One region of the Luteibacter sp. UNCMF366Tsu5.1 genome, then DNA from elsewhere that is predicted to be linked to it. Evidence: predicted binding sites of a transcription regulator. Region 1 holds the regulator's gene; the other holds the start of a gene.

Region 1 (7,503 bases):
AGCGAGGGCAGTACCTGCCCACTGTCATCGGCGAGACCGGCGAGGTCGAGCACCAGCGAGATGCGGCCATCGCCCGTGATGGTGGCACCGGCGATACCCGGCACGTCCTTGAGGAACGGACCCAGCGGCTTGGCCATGACGTCCTCGCGGCCGAGCACTTCGTCGACGAGGCAGCCGAGCGTCTGATGCCCGATCTGCACCACGACCACGTGGCCGCCCTTCCCCGCCGCGCCCGCCCAGCGACCGAGATCGACGAGCGGGAGAGCGCGTTGCCGATGCGCAGCGACGACGCGGCCGTCCAGTTCCTGGATTTGCCCCGGCACCAGCTCGAACACTTCCGCCACATTGGAAAGCGGCAACGACAGCAGCCGATGCCCGACGCGCACCATGAGGACACGCAGGATGGCGAGGGTCAGCGGAACGGAGAGACGCACCGTGCTGCCGTGACCCACGCGCGAATCGATGGACAACGTGCCGCCGAGTTCCACGATCTTGGTCTTGACGACATCCATACCGACGCCGCGACCGGAGATGTCGGAGACCTGACTGGCCGTGGAGAAGCCAGGACGGAACACGATCTCGTAGCATTCGCGCTCGTCGAGACGCGCAGCCTGCTCCGCATCCATCAGCCCTTTTTCTACCGCCTTGCGACGAAGCACTTCGGGGTCCATGCCCTTGCCGTCGTCGGTCACGGTGATGACGATGCGGTCGCCGAACTGACCCGCAGCGAGGCGCACGGTACCGTTGCGCGGCTTGCCCTCGGCAGCGCGGACGTCGGGCATCTCGATGCCGTGATCCACCGCATTGCGCAGCAGGTGGACCAGCGGATCGGCGAGGGCCTCGACCACCGTACGATCGATGTCGGTCTCTTCGCCCTCGGTCACTAGGTCGATGTCCTTGCCGAGCTGGCGAGCCAGATCGCGGACGATGCGCGGGAAGCGCGAAAACAGTTTGCCGACCGGCTGCATACGCATGCGCAGCACGGCGTTCTGCAGGTCTTCGGCCACGCGCTCGAGTTCGCCGATGGCACGCTCCATCGGGTCGTTTGTGCCACGCGGCGCGAGATTGGTGAGGCGGTTACGCACGAGGACGAGTTCGCCCGCAGCATCCACCAGCCCGTCGAGACGATGCGTGTCGACGCGCACCGTGGTGTCGGCAGTGGATGCCGCGCGCTTTTCCGTCGGCGCTGCGACGCGAGCCGTGGGAGCGGAGGGAGCCGGTTCCGCGGGTGTCGGCGACGGAGCAGGTACGGGTGCCGGTGGCGGCGCAGCAGCAACAGCAGCACCTGGGACGACGCCCGGTGCCGCGGTGCCGTGCAGGCTGTCGAGCAAGGCTTCGAATTCGTCGTCGCTGATCGCGTTCGGATCGGCGGTCGCCGCAGCGGGTGCAGCGGGAACGGCAGCGGCGGGTGCCGGTGCCGGGTTCGGCGAGTTCGCAACGCCTTCGGCACCGGGAGCACCGGTGCCGTAGAGGGAATCCAGCAGCGCTTCGAATTCGTCGTCGGAGATCGGGCCGGACGATGCCGACGCCGGCTCGCGCTCATTGCGCGCCGCGTCGAGCATCGCCTCGAATTCGTCTTCGATGGGATCGTATGCGCGCGAAGTGGGCGCCGCACTGACTGGCGCGGCGGTGGGTGGCGCCAGGGCCACCGGAGGGGCCGTGGCAGCTCGGCCGGGAATCAGCAGGCGGTCGAGCAACGAGCGCGGCGCGGCCTCGATCGGCAGGCCACCATCGGCAGCCCGCATCATGTCGTTGAGCAGATCGAGCGATTCCAGCAGCGCGTCCATGAAACCGGCATTGAGCACGATCGCGCCGTTGCGGGCTTCATTGAGCAGATCTTCGGCGCGGTGGCACAGCTCCACCATCGGGTTCAGGCCAAGAAAGCCCGCACCGCCCTTCACCGTGTGGAACGCGCGGAACACCGCATTCAACAGGTCGACGTCGCCGGGCGAGGACTCGAGGTCCACGAGTTGTTCGCCCAGGCTTTCCAGCAGCTCGCGCGCCTCGATCAGAAAGACGTTGAGCAGCTCGTTGTCCAGCTCCACGCTCATAGGGCGCTCAGAAGCCGAATTCGCTGAGCAGGCGGTCCACTTCGTCCTGACTGACCTTTTCAGCAGCAGGCGCGGCACCACCGGCCAGCGTGCCGGTCAGGCGCACCAGCTCCACCAGCGACGATTCCACCTTGGCCATGAACGCTTCGACCTGCGCCACGCGCTGACCGGAGAGATCCTGCCAGGACTGTGCCTCGACCATTTCGCCAAAGCCGATGTCGCAGCTCTGGGCGAAGTCGCCCACACGCACGGCAAGCGCCGTGGCGCTGGTGGCGAAGGCGGGGTCGGCGTGATCGAGCACCAGTACTTCATCGGCCTGGCGGGCGAGCGCCTGTGCCTGCGGGCGCAGCTTTTCGCTGAAATCGAGGGTGCGATGGGCAGCCTGGGCGCTCATCTCGAGCACGTCGCGCAGGTGCTTGCGCGCGTCGCTCATGTTGCCCGGCACACCATCGTGCGAGATGTCGGCGGCAAGCCGGCGCGCGGATTCGTGCAGGTCGCGGGCCAGGTGGCCCAGCGCCATGAAAAGGTGTTGTTCGCGGCTGCGCAGGAGGCGATCGAGGGCCTCCTCGACCGAGGCGGGATCGTTCGCATCCAGCAGCTCGCGCAGTTCGGGCGCCACGTCGTGGCCAGGGGAAATCACGGTGTTCATGGTCGTTCCTTAGCCCGCGGCCGCGGCGAGTCGTTCGAAGATCTTGTCGAGTTTTTCCTTCAGCGTGACCGCCGTGAAGGGCTTGACGACGTAGCCGTTCACGCCGCTCTGTGCTGCCGCGATGATCTGATCGCGGTTGTTCTCCGCCGTCACCATCAGCACGGGCATGGCTTTCAGGGCGGCGTCGGCGCGAATGGCGCGGAGCAGGTCGATGCCGGTCATGTTCGGCATGTTCCAGTCCGTGACCACCAGGTCGAACGGCTGCGCGCGCAGCATCGCCAGCGCGGCATTACCGTCTTCGGCTTCCTGGATCAGGGTGTTGGTGAAGCCAAGCTCCACCAGCAGATTCCTGACGATGCGTCGCATGGTGGAAAAATCGTCCACCACGAGAATCTTCATGTTCTTGTCCAAAACGTTCTCTCCGCCTTGCTACCGCGTGTTCTTTTTCGGCGACGTCACGAAAGGTGCCGTCACTGCTTGTCTTTCCAGCCCGACATGCGTGCGCGGAGTCGAATCAGGGCCTGACCATGGATCTGGCATACCCGCGATTCGCTCACTCCCAACACCGCACCGATTTCCTTCAGGTTGAGTTCTTCGTCGTAGTACAGCGACATGACCAGCTTCTCGCGCTCGGGCAATCCGTCGATGGACTGCGCCAGTGCGCCACGCAGACCTTCCTGCTCGAACGTACCTTCCGGACCGGCCGCGTCCGGGTCAACCACGTCGATCGCCGCGCCTTCGTCGCCCTCGGGCGCCGTCAGGCTCAACAACCGCGCGCTCGCCGCGTCCGCCAGGATCTGGTTGTATTCCATGGCGTCGATGCCCAGCCGCTTCATCACTTCCGCGTCTTCGGCGTCGCCACCCGTCTCGTTCTCGATCTGCCTCGTCACCTCCGCAACCTCGCGCAACTTCCGGTGGACGGAGCGCGGGGTCCAATCCGTCTTGCGCAGTTCGTCCAGCATGGCGCCACGTATGCGGATACCCGCATAGGTTTCGAAGCTGGCCGCGCGAGTCGGCGAGTAATTTCTTGCGGCCTCAAGCAGCCCGATCATCCCGGCCTGCATCAGGTCGTTTGCATCCACGCTCGGCGGCAGCCGGCCCATCAGGTGATAGGCAATTCGGCGCACCAGCGGCGCGTGGGTCTTTACCAGTTCATCCGCTGGGATGCGCGTGATTTCAAGGTATTCGGTCGCGACGCTCACAGTGGTAGCCCTCCCCCCTGATGGGACCGTTCGGCGAAGAAGCCAATACGGCCCTGTGCACGGGGTTCGGGTTCACCCCATGTATCGACCGACCTGGCCAAATTCTTGAATCCGACCGCCGACCGGCTGCTGGGCCAGGCATCGACCACCGCCGACTGGCGGCGGATCGCCTGGCGCAGGTACTCGTCGTGCGGAACCATGCCCATGAAATCCAAGGAAACATCGAGAAAACGATTGGTCACCCGGGACAGCTTCTCGAAGAGCTGGCGCCCCTCCTGGGCGTGGCGAACCATGTTCGCCACGATGCGGAAGCGGTTGACCGCGAACTCGCGGCTCATGACCTTGATCAGGGCGTAGGCATCGGTGAGCGAGGCCGGCTCGTCGCAGACCACCACCACCACCTCGTCCGATGCCGCGGCGAACATGGAGACACTGTCCGAGATGCCCGCCGCCGTATCGACGATCAGGTACTCCGGCGCCAGCGGGTATTCGTCGAACGCCCGGATCACCGCCGCGTGCTCGATGTTCGGCAGCTGCGCCATGCGACGCGCGCCCGACGTGGCAGGGATCACCTTGAGGCCGTGTGCGGCCTGCAGGATGAGGTCTTCGATGCCGCACTCCCCTTCCAGCATGTGACCCAGGTGCCGGGTCGGCTGCAAGCCGAGCAGGACGTCGACGTTCGCCATGGCGAGATCGGCGTCGAGTAGAAGGACGTCACGGCCGCCCATCGCGAGCGCCATGCCGAGGTTGACCGCCACCGTGGTCTTGCCCACGCCGCCCTTGCCGCCGGCAATCGCGATGCTGCGGGTGGGGCGGCGATCGGCGAGCCAATGGAGCCCGGCGGCCTGGGTGGAATCGACGTGTGTGCTCATGAAGTAAGTCACTGCCGTGGGAGTCGGTTGCGGTTGAAGAGAAAGAGGGTCAAGCCAGGGCCGGCGCCACACCGCCGAAGCGGTCGGCGAGGATGGCGTCGTCGGGTTCGTCGCTACGCTGCTTGACGAGCTGCGCAGCCAGGCAGACCAGCTTGCGCGCATCGGCGGACGCAATGTCCTCGGGCACGCGCTGGCCGTCGGTGGTGTAGTCCAACGGCAGGCCGTGGCGGATCAGTGCGGACAGCGCGCCGCCGATCAGCGGCGCCTCATCGAGCTTGGTGAGGATGGCGCTCTGCGGAGCCAGCGGCGCATAAGCGCGCACCGCGTTGTCGATGGCCTGCGCCTGCGCGTTGGCCGCCAGTACGAGACAGACGCGCAGATCCGAGGTCGCACGCAGCGTCTCGAACTGCTGCTGAAGCTTCGGATCGTTGCCCGCCAGCCCGGCCGTATCGACCAGTACCGTGTTGCGGCCGCGCAGCTGGAGCAGCACGTTGCGCAGGCTGTTGGCGTCCTGCGCGTTGAACACGCGCACGCCGAGCAGGCGACCATAGTGTTCGAGCTGTGCCCCGGCACCGATGCGGTACTGGTCCGTGCTGATGAGGGCAACATTGGACGCACCGTGACGCAGCACCGCGCGCGCGGCGAGCTTCGCGATGGTGGTGGTCTTGCCGACGCCGGTGGTACCGACCAGCGCGATGACGCCGCCGCCCACCGTGTCGAAATTCCGTCCGCTCGTGCGGATGTTGCGCGAAAGGATGCCCAGCGGCAGATAGCGCGCCTGTTCGGGCGTCATGCCCGGCGGCAGTTCCGCGCACAGCGCGCGGGCCACGTCGGCGTCGATGCCCAACCGCGTCATCTCACGCAGCACACGGGCACGCAGCGGCTGCTCGCGATCCATCTGATTCCAGGCCAGCGTCGAGAGCTGCACTTCGAGCATCTCGCGCAGGTTGTTGATCTCGGCGCGCACGCCGTTCACGGCGGCATCGTTGTTGGGGGTGACGGTGGCGGCACGCACCACGTCGGCGACGCTGGCAGCCAGCGCCGCGCTCGACTGACGCTGCGGAGCATTGGTGTTCGGCTGGCTGGCCGGTGCCCCGCCCTTCGCGGCACGTTCGACGGCCGCGGCGGTGGCGGCGCGGGCCTGATCGATACGTGCGGCGCGCTCGGCGTCGTCGCGCAGCGCGCGCAGCGGCGACTCGTCGCGCTTCGGCGCGTCGACACCGAAGCCGGCCTCGCGCACCAGCGCTTCGTCGTAATCCAGCGCAGCGATGATCTCGATGCCGTCATCCAGGCGGCGCGTCGACAGAATCACGGCGTCCGGGCCTTGTTCGTCCCTGACCTGGCGCATGGCCTGGCGCATGTCGGGAGCAACGAATCGTTTGATTTTCATGCGTTCGATCCTGTCTTTGTCCTGGCGCCTCTTTCCCAGGCGCCACCATGTTCGTTCGGTCCGCGCGCCTATTCTTCGCGCGGCGTCTCATTCCTATCGCCCGAGGGCCGTCACCAGCTTGACGCGACGGTTGTCCGGAACCTCGTTGTAGGCGAGTACATGCAGGTTTTGGGCCACATGCCGCGTGAAGCGCGACAACCACGGACGAAGTGCCGGCGAGACCAACAAAACGGCCGGTTCCCCCGCCGCTTCCTGACGCCGCGCGGCGTCCGCGACGCTCTGCTGGAGGCGATCCGCCAGGCCCGGCTCGACGGCCGCTCCGGCAGGACCGCCGCCCTGCAGGGACTGGAGCAGGATCTGCTCCAGCTCCGGCGCCAAAGTAATGACAGGCACTTCCGTCCCGAGGCCGGCGATTTCCTGCACGATCTGTCGGCCGAGGGTGACGCGCACTGCGGCAGCGAGCACGCCGGGATCCTGGCTCTGGCCTGCATGCTCCGCCAACGATTCGACGATGCCGCGGAAGTTGCGGATGGGTACCCGCTCCGCGAGCAGGTTCTGCAGCACCTTGACCACGGCGCCGAGCGACAGGCGCTTCGGCACGAGGTCTTCCACCAGCTTCGGCGTCTGCTGGGCGAGACGGTCGAGCAACTGCTGCACGTCCTGGTGACCGATGAGCTCGTGCGCATGGTTCTGCAGGATGTGCGAAAGGTGGGTGGCGATCACCGTCGCCGGATCGACCACGGTATAGCCGAGCGTCTGCGCGTGCTCGCGCATGCCCGGCTCGATCCAGACCGCATCGAGGCCAAACGCGGGGTCGCGCGTGGCGATGCCGTTGATCGTGCCGTGCACACGACCCGGATCGATCGCCAGCATGCGCTCGGTGTGGATCTCCGCCTCGCCCATCGGCACACCCATCAGGGAGATGCGATAGCCGTGCGGCGCCAAATCGAGGTTGTCGCGGATGTGCACCGACGGCACCAGGAAACCCAGTTCCTGCGAGAGCTTGCGGCGCACGGACTTGATCCGCGCCATCAGCTCGCCGCCCTGCGCCTTGTCCACCAGCGGGATCAGGCGATAGCCCACTTCCAGACCGATGGTGTCCACCTGAGCCACGTCTTCCCAGGACAGTTCCAGCCGCTCGGCGGGCGGCGCCGCTTCCAGCGCCAGCTCGGTACCCGGGGCACCCGTACCGGCGGCGACACCCGCCGCGGCGTCGAGCTGCGCGCGGTTCAATTTCCACGCAGCAAAGCCGGCGATGGCCGCCAGGATGAGGAACGGAATATTGGGCATGCCCGGGATGAGACCCATCGTGCCCAGCACCGCCGCCGCGACACCGAGC
Region 2 (7,503 bases), on a different contig from region 1:
TCGCCTGAAGATCCGCTACGTGGACGAACAGGCAACCGATCTGGACGACGCGCTGGCACGCATGGAACGGTATGCGAAGGAGGGGCGCGCAGTCTCCGTGGCGCTGCTCGGCAATGCCGCCGACGTGCTGCCGGAACTGGTCCGGCGGGGTGTGCGGCCTGACGCCGTGACCGATCAGACCAGCGCCCACGATCCGGTCAACGGCTACCTGCCGTCGGGCTGGACGGTCGATGAGTGGTTCGAGCGCCGCAAGAGCGATCCGGTGGCGACGTCGCGTGCCGCCAAGGCGTCCATGCGCCGGCACGTGGAAGCCATGCTCGCGTTCCACGCGATGGGTGTGCCGACCTTCGACTACGGCAACAACATTCGACAGATGGCGAAGGATGAAGGCCTGGCAGAGGCGTTTGCGTTCCCAGGCTTCGTGCCGGCGTTCGTCCGGCCTCTTTTCTGCCGCGGCGTCGGCCCGTTCCGCTGGGTGGCCTTGTCGGGCGATCCGGAGGACATCTACAAGACCGACGCCAAGGTCAAGGAGCTGATTCCGGACGACCCGCACCTGCATCGCTGGCTGGACATGGCGCGCGAGCGGATCAGTTTCCAGGGTCTGCCGGCGCGCATCTGCTGGGTGGGCCTCGGGCAGCGCCATCGCCTCGGACTCGCGTTCAACGAGATGGTGCGTAACGGCGAGCTCAAGGCACCAGTGGTGATCGGCCGCGATCATCTCGATTCCGGTTCCGTCGCCAGCCCGAACCGCGAAACGGAAGCCATGCGCGACGGCAGCGATGCCGTCAGTGACTGGCCGCTGCTCAACGCCATGCTCAACGTGGCCGGCGGCGCGACCTGGGTCAGCCTGCACCACGGCGGCGGCGTCGGTATGGGTTACAGCCAGCACAGCGGCGTGGTGATCGTCTGCGATGGCAGCGAGGCGGCCGACCGGCGCCTCGCCCGCGTGCTCTGGAACGACCCCGGCACCGGCGTCATGCGCCACGCGGACGCCGGCTATCCGGAAGCGATTGCCTGTGCGAAGGAGCAGGGCCTCGATCTGCCCATGCTCTGACAGGCTAAGACCCTGCGGCCATCCTGGTAGCGATGAGAACTCGCCGGAGGGAACTGGCTGGTGGGAGGCAGTTGGTGGGAGCCAGCCTGCTGGCGATGGAGCTTGCCTCACCGCTTCATCGCTTCGTTGGCTTTTCGCCACCAGGGTGGCTCCCACCAGCAAGCTCCTACCGGAGCGGCGATTCGCCTGGGGGAGCCGCTATAGCGGTTCTCAGCGGCCGTTGGCCCACTCGGGTGTGTAGCGCTCGGGGTAGAGCCGCTGCAGGGCCAGCACCTTCGGCCGGTCGTTGACCACGATGTACATCGTGTCCGGATTGAGGCGCATGTAGTCCTGGTGATAGTCCTCGGCCGGATAGAACGCCTTGAGCGGCGTAACCTCCGTGACGATCTTCGCCGGGAATGCGTGCGCTGCGGTCAGCTGCGCGACATACGCCTCCGCGACCTTCTTCTGTTCGGGGTTGGCGTAGAAGACCGCCGACCGGTACTGGGTGCCGACGTCCGGGCCCTGCCGGTTGAGCAGGGTGGGGTCCTGGGCTACGGAGAAGAACACCTGAAGCAGCTGCCCGTAGGTGACCTGCGTCGGGTCGTAGACGACGCGGACGGATTCCGCGTGGCCGGTGTCGCCGTCACTCACGTCGTCGTAATTGGCATGGGCGGCGTCGCCGCCGGCATAACCGGCGCGCACGCTTTTCACCCCGCGAACGTGCTGGAACACGCCTTCCACGCCCCAGAAGCAGCCACCGGCAAAGACGGCGGTCGCATCGCTGCGGGAGCCGGGGGCGACATCCACGATGGGAGCGGGCAGGCGGACTCCCGCGTCGCCCGCGGACGCGGCAGAGCACGCCGTGAGGGCGAGCAGGAGGGCAGGCAGGAAACGACGACGCATGGCAATCTCCGACGGGGTTCGTATCCAATAAGACCGGACCACGAACCTTTATCTCACGCGCGGGTCTTCACAGTCCGACGAGTCCATTCGTTCTTACCCTACAGAATTGGCGGGCGCCGCCGATACGCCGGGGGACGACCGTGGACGGGCGGCCCCGCGCGGATGGGACAACGTGGTTATGCGGTGGCACGTGCGCCGCTTCGATCTGCCGTTCATGCTCGCCTCCGCAGGCCGGCGGCAGCAATGGCAGGGGAGGGAGGGAAGCGTGGCGTACGACCTGGTAGAGAGACGCGTGTTCGTGACTGACCTCGAGGTCGGCATGTACGTGAGCCGTCTCGATTGCGATTGGTCCGCCACGCCCTTTCCGCTTCAGGGCGTGCCGATCACGTCTCGGGACGACATCGACAAGCTGTCCAAGTTTTGCAAGTACGTCTTCGTGGACCTGCACCGCCGGGTGGCTCCGGCGCAGACCCTGCCCAGGGTTGCCATGGCGGCCAGGACGGCAGCGCGACCGGCGCCCAATCCGCGCCTCGTGGCGCGGCACAGCTATACCGACACGGCCTCCTTTGAAGAGGAAGTGCCGCGCGCGCGCGAGGCGTTCAACACGATGGCGGCGTTTGCCGAGCGCCTGGTGGACGACATCCAGGCAGGCAAGCCGATCGAACCGGGCGCGGTCGAAGAGGCTGTGCGACCGATGGTCGCCAGCGTGCTGCGCAGTGGCGATGCCTTCTTCTGGATCGAAAGCCTGCGTCGACGCGACAGCTATACCTACCAGCACGCAGTCGGCTGCAGCACTCTGGCGGCGGCATTCGGGCGCCACATGGGCTTTGCGAGCGAAACGATCGAGAGCCTGGCGGCAGGCGGGCTGTTGCTGGACGTGGGCAAGGCGCAGATGCCGGAGGAAATGCTGAAGCGCCCCGGCCCGCTCAACGACGACGAGTGGGCGGTGGCGCGGCAGCACGTGAGCGAAGGCATCGCCATCCTCGATCATTCCGGCGTCGACGATCCGGAAATCCGCGACATGGTCACGACGCACCATGAGCGCTTCGACGGTAGCGGCTATCCCGCCGGGCTGGCGGGCACGGCCATTCCGCTGTCCGGCCGCATGGCGGCGATCATCGACAGCTACCACGCCATGTCGTCGATGCGACCCTATCGACCGGCGATGTCGCAGCACTTGGCCCTGCGCCAGCTCTACGCCGGGCGCGATCGCGAATTCCAGGGCGAACTGGTCGAACAGTTCCAGGCCTGCCTTGGCGTCTACCCCACCGGAACGATGGTGGAGCTGAACACGGGTGAAGTCGCCGTCGTGATGGTGCAGAATCAGGCGCGCCGCCTGCAGCCGCGGGTGGCGATTCTCACCCGGGCGGACAAGGGGCCGCGCGAGGACTTCCTCATCGTCGACCTGATGAACCAGGCGGACGTGGTCCGCCGCGAAATCCTGCGAACCTTGCCTGCAGGTAGCCACGGTATCGACCCAAGGGAGTTTTTTCTTCAATGAGTGAGCGTGCCGATATCCTGCCCGCCGTCCAGATGATCCTCGACCGGGTAGTGCCGGATTCGGGCTGGCGCGCGGTGCTCGTGGTGAGATTGCAGGGCATGCGCGAGGCTCAGTTGCGCTTCGGCTACGACTTCGGCAACGAGATCATGCTGGCCGCCCGCGGGCGACTGGTTCAGGCCGTGCGCCACGTCGATACCGTGTTCGTGGCGGGCGACGATACGTTCGTGGTGGTGCTGCCTTCCGTGCGCAACCGCACCCACGCGCTACTGGCGGCGACCCGCATCGTCAGTGCCTTCGATGCGCCGCTGCTCCGCGGCGAACGCCCGTGGCATGGCCGCCCGGTAGTGGGCGTGGCCGTGCATCCGGAACACGGTACCGTGGCCGAGTTGCTGTACCGCCGCGCGGAACTCGCTCACGACGAAGCCGTGCGCGTCGGCGAACCCTTTGCGCTCTACGAACCCGATGCCACGCCGGTCGAGATTCTCTACGGTGAGCTGCGCGAGGACATCGAAGCCAACCGCCTGCACGTGGCTTTCCAGCCGTTGCATGACCTGCGCTCGGGCGAGATGGTGCGGGTGGAGTCGCTGTCGCGCTGGATCACCGCGGCCCAGGTCAACGTCGCACCGACCGATTTCGTCCAGTTCGCCGAGCGTAGCGATCTCATCGTGCCCCTGACGCGCTGGAGCCTCAACGCGTCGCTGCGCCATGCCGCTGCCTTGCATCGCGGCGGATGCCCGCTGGATGTGGCGATCAACCTGTCGCCGCGCGTTTTCGTTGAAGCCGGCTTTGCGGAACAGATGATCGGTGCGATGGAAATCTGGGGCGTGCCTCCGGAAGCCGTGATCGTGGAGATCACCGAGACGGCGCTGCTGACCGACCTCGACATGAGCGTGCGGGTGCTGCGTAGCCTGCGCGATCGTGGCGTGCGCGTGGCAATCGACGATTTCGGTACCGGTTACGCGTCGTTTGCCTATCTGCGCCATTTTCCGGCGACCGAACTCAAGATCGACCGCACCTTCGTCGATGCCATGACGACCGACGCCCGTACCGAACTGCTGGTGCAGGCCATGATCGACGTGGCGCATCGGTTGGGCATGGAAGCCGTGGCGGAGGGCGTGGAGAACGAAGCGACGCTGATTCGTCTCGTGGAGATGGACTGCGATCTGGTCCAGGGCTATCACGTTGGCGAGCCCGTGCCGGCCGAGCAATTCGTGGCGGAGCGTCTGGCGGCCGCGTCGCTCATCTGATCCGAACGCGGCTCAGCGGGCTGCCAGTTCCCGGTACGTGCGGTCCAGGGCAGCCACCGCTTCATCGAGGCTGGATTCGTCACCGTCATTGACGATCACGTCGTCGGCGATGGCCAGGCGCTCGGGATGGGACGCCTGCGCCGCGATCATTTTCGCGGCCAGGGCCGGTTCGATGCTGTCGCGCCGCGTGAGCCGGTCCAGTCGTACGTGTTCGGGTGCGTCGACGACGAGGATGCGATCGACCCAGGCGTAGTGCTCGCGATTCTCGACAAGCAGCGGAATCGAAAGAATGCAGTACGGGCCTTCATCGGCCGCCACGGCATCGCGCAGCCACGTGCGGATGCGCGGATGCAGGATGCCTTCGAGCGTGGTGCGTGCCGTGGGATCGGCAAAGATGCGCTGGCGCATGGCAGTGCGGTCCAGCCGTCCGTCGGCGGCAAGAACCTCAGGTCCGAACGCCTGCGCAATTTCGCTCAGCGCCTCCGAGCCCGGCTCGACGACGGCTCGCGCCGCGAGGTCGGCATCGTAGGCATGAATGCCGAGCGCCTCGAAGCGACGCTCCACGGCGCTCTTGCCCGAGGCGATGCCGCCCGTCAGCGCGACGACGTAGCCCGTCATTGGAGGCCGCTGATCCGCAGATAGGCCGCCAGCAACCGATCGCCCGCGAGAAACCAGACCCAGCCGGCGGCGGCGATGTACGGTCCAAAGGGAATGGGCGTATCGCGCTCATGCTTGCGGAAGATCATCAGACCGCCGCCCACGAGCGCGCCGATCAGGGACGAGAGCAGCACGATCGGTAGCAGCGATACGGGACCCATCCAGGCGCCCAGCGCCGCGAGTAGCTTGAAGTCGCCATGACCCATGCCCTCTTTGCCCGTGAGCAGCTTGAACAGCCAGTACACGCTCCAGAGGCTGAGATAGCCGATCAGCGCGGCGAGAATCGCCGAGGTCGGAAGTACGGGCAGGGGTTGCCAGGCGGGAAGCAGCGTAAGCCCGAGGCCGATCCAGAGCAGGGGATAGTTGAGCTCGTCGGGCAGCAACTGGGTACGCGTATCGATGCCCGAAAGCGCGATCAGGAAATACGTAAAGACCAGGCCGGACAGCGCGGCCGGGGTGGGGCCGAAATGCCAGACGATCAGCGCGCTGGCCACACCCGTGAACAGTTCCACCAGCGGGTATTGCGCGGAGATGGTCGTGCCGCAGTAGCGGCAGCGCCCGCGCAGGAACAGCCACCCGAACACGGGGATATTGTCCCGCGCAGCGAGCCGATGCTTGCACTTCGGGCAATGCGACGGCTCCAGCGCCACGCCAGGGGGCTTCGGCTCATCGACCGGCTCCAGTTCGAGCACCTCGCGAGCCTGCCGCCGCCATTCCCACTGCATCCGCTCGGGCGTACGCAGGATGACCACGTTCAGAAAACTGCCTACGAGCAGGCCGAAGACGGCGGCGAGGGCGATCCAGAGGGCTAGGGGGATGTCGGGCATGGGCTCGTTTCGGCTGTCAAAGAAAAGCCCTCCTTCCGTGTTCGGAAGAAGGGCTCTTATTGTGCATCGGTTGTTCGCTCAGGTCGTGCCGGCGATCTTGAAGATGGGCAGGTACAGCGAGATGACCATGCCGCCCACCAATCCGCCGAGGATGACCATGATGAAGGGTTCGAGCAGGCTGCTCAGCGTATCGACCGCATTGTTGACCTCTTCCTCGTAGAACTCGGCGACCTTGAACAACATGGAGTCCAGCGAGCCGGATTCTTCGCCGATGGCGGTCATCTGCACCACCATGTTCGGAAACAGGTTGGTCTGGCGCATCGCCAACTGCAACTGGTGACCGACCGATACGTCATCGCGCATCTTCATGACCGCTTCGCCGTAGACGATGCTGCCCGTGGCGCCCGATACCGCCTCCAGCGCTTCGACCAGCGGCACACCCGCCTGGAAGGTGACGCCGAGCGTACGGGCAAAGCGAGCCAGCGCCGACTGTCGAAGAATATTGCCGATCACCGGAATCCTCAGCGACGCCCGATCGAGGAAATGGGCAAACTTCGGCGAGCGCTTCTTTGCCATGACCAGAGCGACGCCCGACCCTACGATGATCAGGATGACGAGCCACCAGTAGCTCTGCATGAATTCCGATGCCTTGACCACGACCATCGTGGGGACCGGCAACTCGGCGCCCGCGTCACGGAACGTCTGCTGGAAGACCGGCACGACGAACAGGAGCAGGATCATGGTGACCAGAAGGGCCACGACGAGGACCATGGCGGGATAGAACAGCGCTTTCTTGATCTTCGACTTGATGCCCTCGACGCGCTCCTTGTAGGTCGCGACGGTGTCCAGGATGGTGTCCAGCACACCGGCAGACTCACCGGCATGCACGAGGTTTCGATACAGCTCGTCGAATTGGACGGGGTACTGCCCAAGCGCCTCGTGAAGGGATGCGCCGCCTTCGATGTTGGACTTGACGTCCAGAAGCATGTTCTTGAAGCGGACGTTCTTCTGTCCGTTCGCGATGATGTCGAAGGCCTGCACCATGGGCACGCCGGACGCCATCATGGTGGCGATCTGGCGGCTGAAAATGGCGACATCGCGCGGTTTGACTGTGCTGCCGGAGCCACCGAACAACGGCTTGGCACGCTCACGGACCGTCTGCGGATTCATGCCCTGGCGGCGCAGTTCCGCCTTGACCAGAGATGCGTTCTTGGCCTGCATCTCGCCCGTCATACGCTTGCCGCGCTTATCGAGCGCGGTCCAGTCGTACATCGTCAGCTTGTTGACCTCGGACCTGGCGGCGCCGAGCGCGCGCGAGGTCTTGTTGGCGGT

The links. The regulator FliA, encoded in region 1, starts transcription of late flagellar genes. The targets are predictions, from matches to a motif close to TAAAGTTTNNCNNNCNNNGGCCGATAA.
Region 2: a site for FliA is predicted at 2,039-2,065, ahead of BT115_RS12560 (HD-GYP domain-containing protein). Genes of this name have one in related genera too.

What each region holds. Positions count from the first base shown of each region.
Region 1 is NZ_FPIS01000001.1:1,519,923-1,527,425, forward strand. It holds gene BT115_RS06720 (chemotaxis protein CheA) at 1-2,051, opposite strand, end outside; gene BT115_RS06725 (protein phosphatase CheZ) at 2,059-2,700, opposite strand; gene cheY (chemotaxis response regulator CheY) at 2,710-3,111, opposite strand; gene BT115_RS06735 (RNA polymerase sigma factor FliA) at 3,171-3,902, opposite strand; gene BT115_RS06740 (P-loop NTPase) at 3,899-4,774, opposite strand; gene flhF (flagellar biosynthesis protein FlhF) at 4,824-6,164, opposite strand; gene flhA (flagellar biosynthesis protein FlhA) at 6,258-7,503, opposite strand, start outside.
Region 2 is NZ_FPIS01000002.1:753,188-760,690, forward strand. It holds gene hutU (urocanate hydratase) at 1-1,054, shown strand, start outside; gene msrA (peptide-methionine (S)-S-oxide reductase MsrA) at 1,265-1,939, opposite strand; gene BT115_RS12560 (HD-GYP domain-containing protein) at 2,118-3,440, shown strand; gene BT115_RS12565 (putative bifunctional diguanylate cyclase/phosphodiesterase) at 3,437-4,687, shown strand; gene coaE (dephospho-CoA kinase) at 4,700-5,305, opposite strand; gene BT115_RS12575 (prepilin peptidase) at 5,302-6,171, opposite strand; gene BT115_RS12580 (type II secretion system F family protein) at 6,250-7,503, opposite strand, start outside.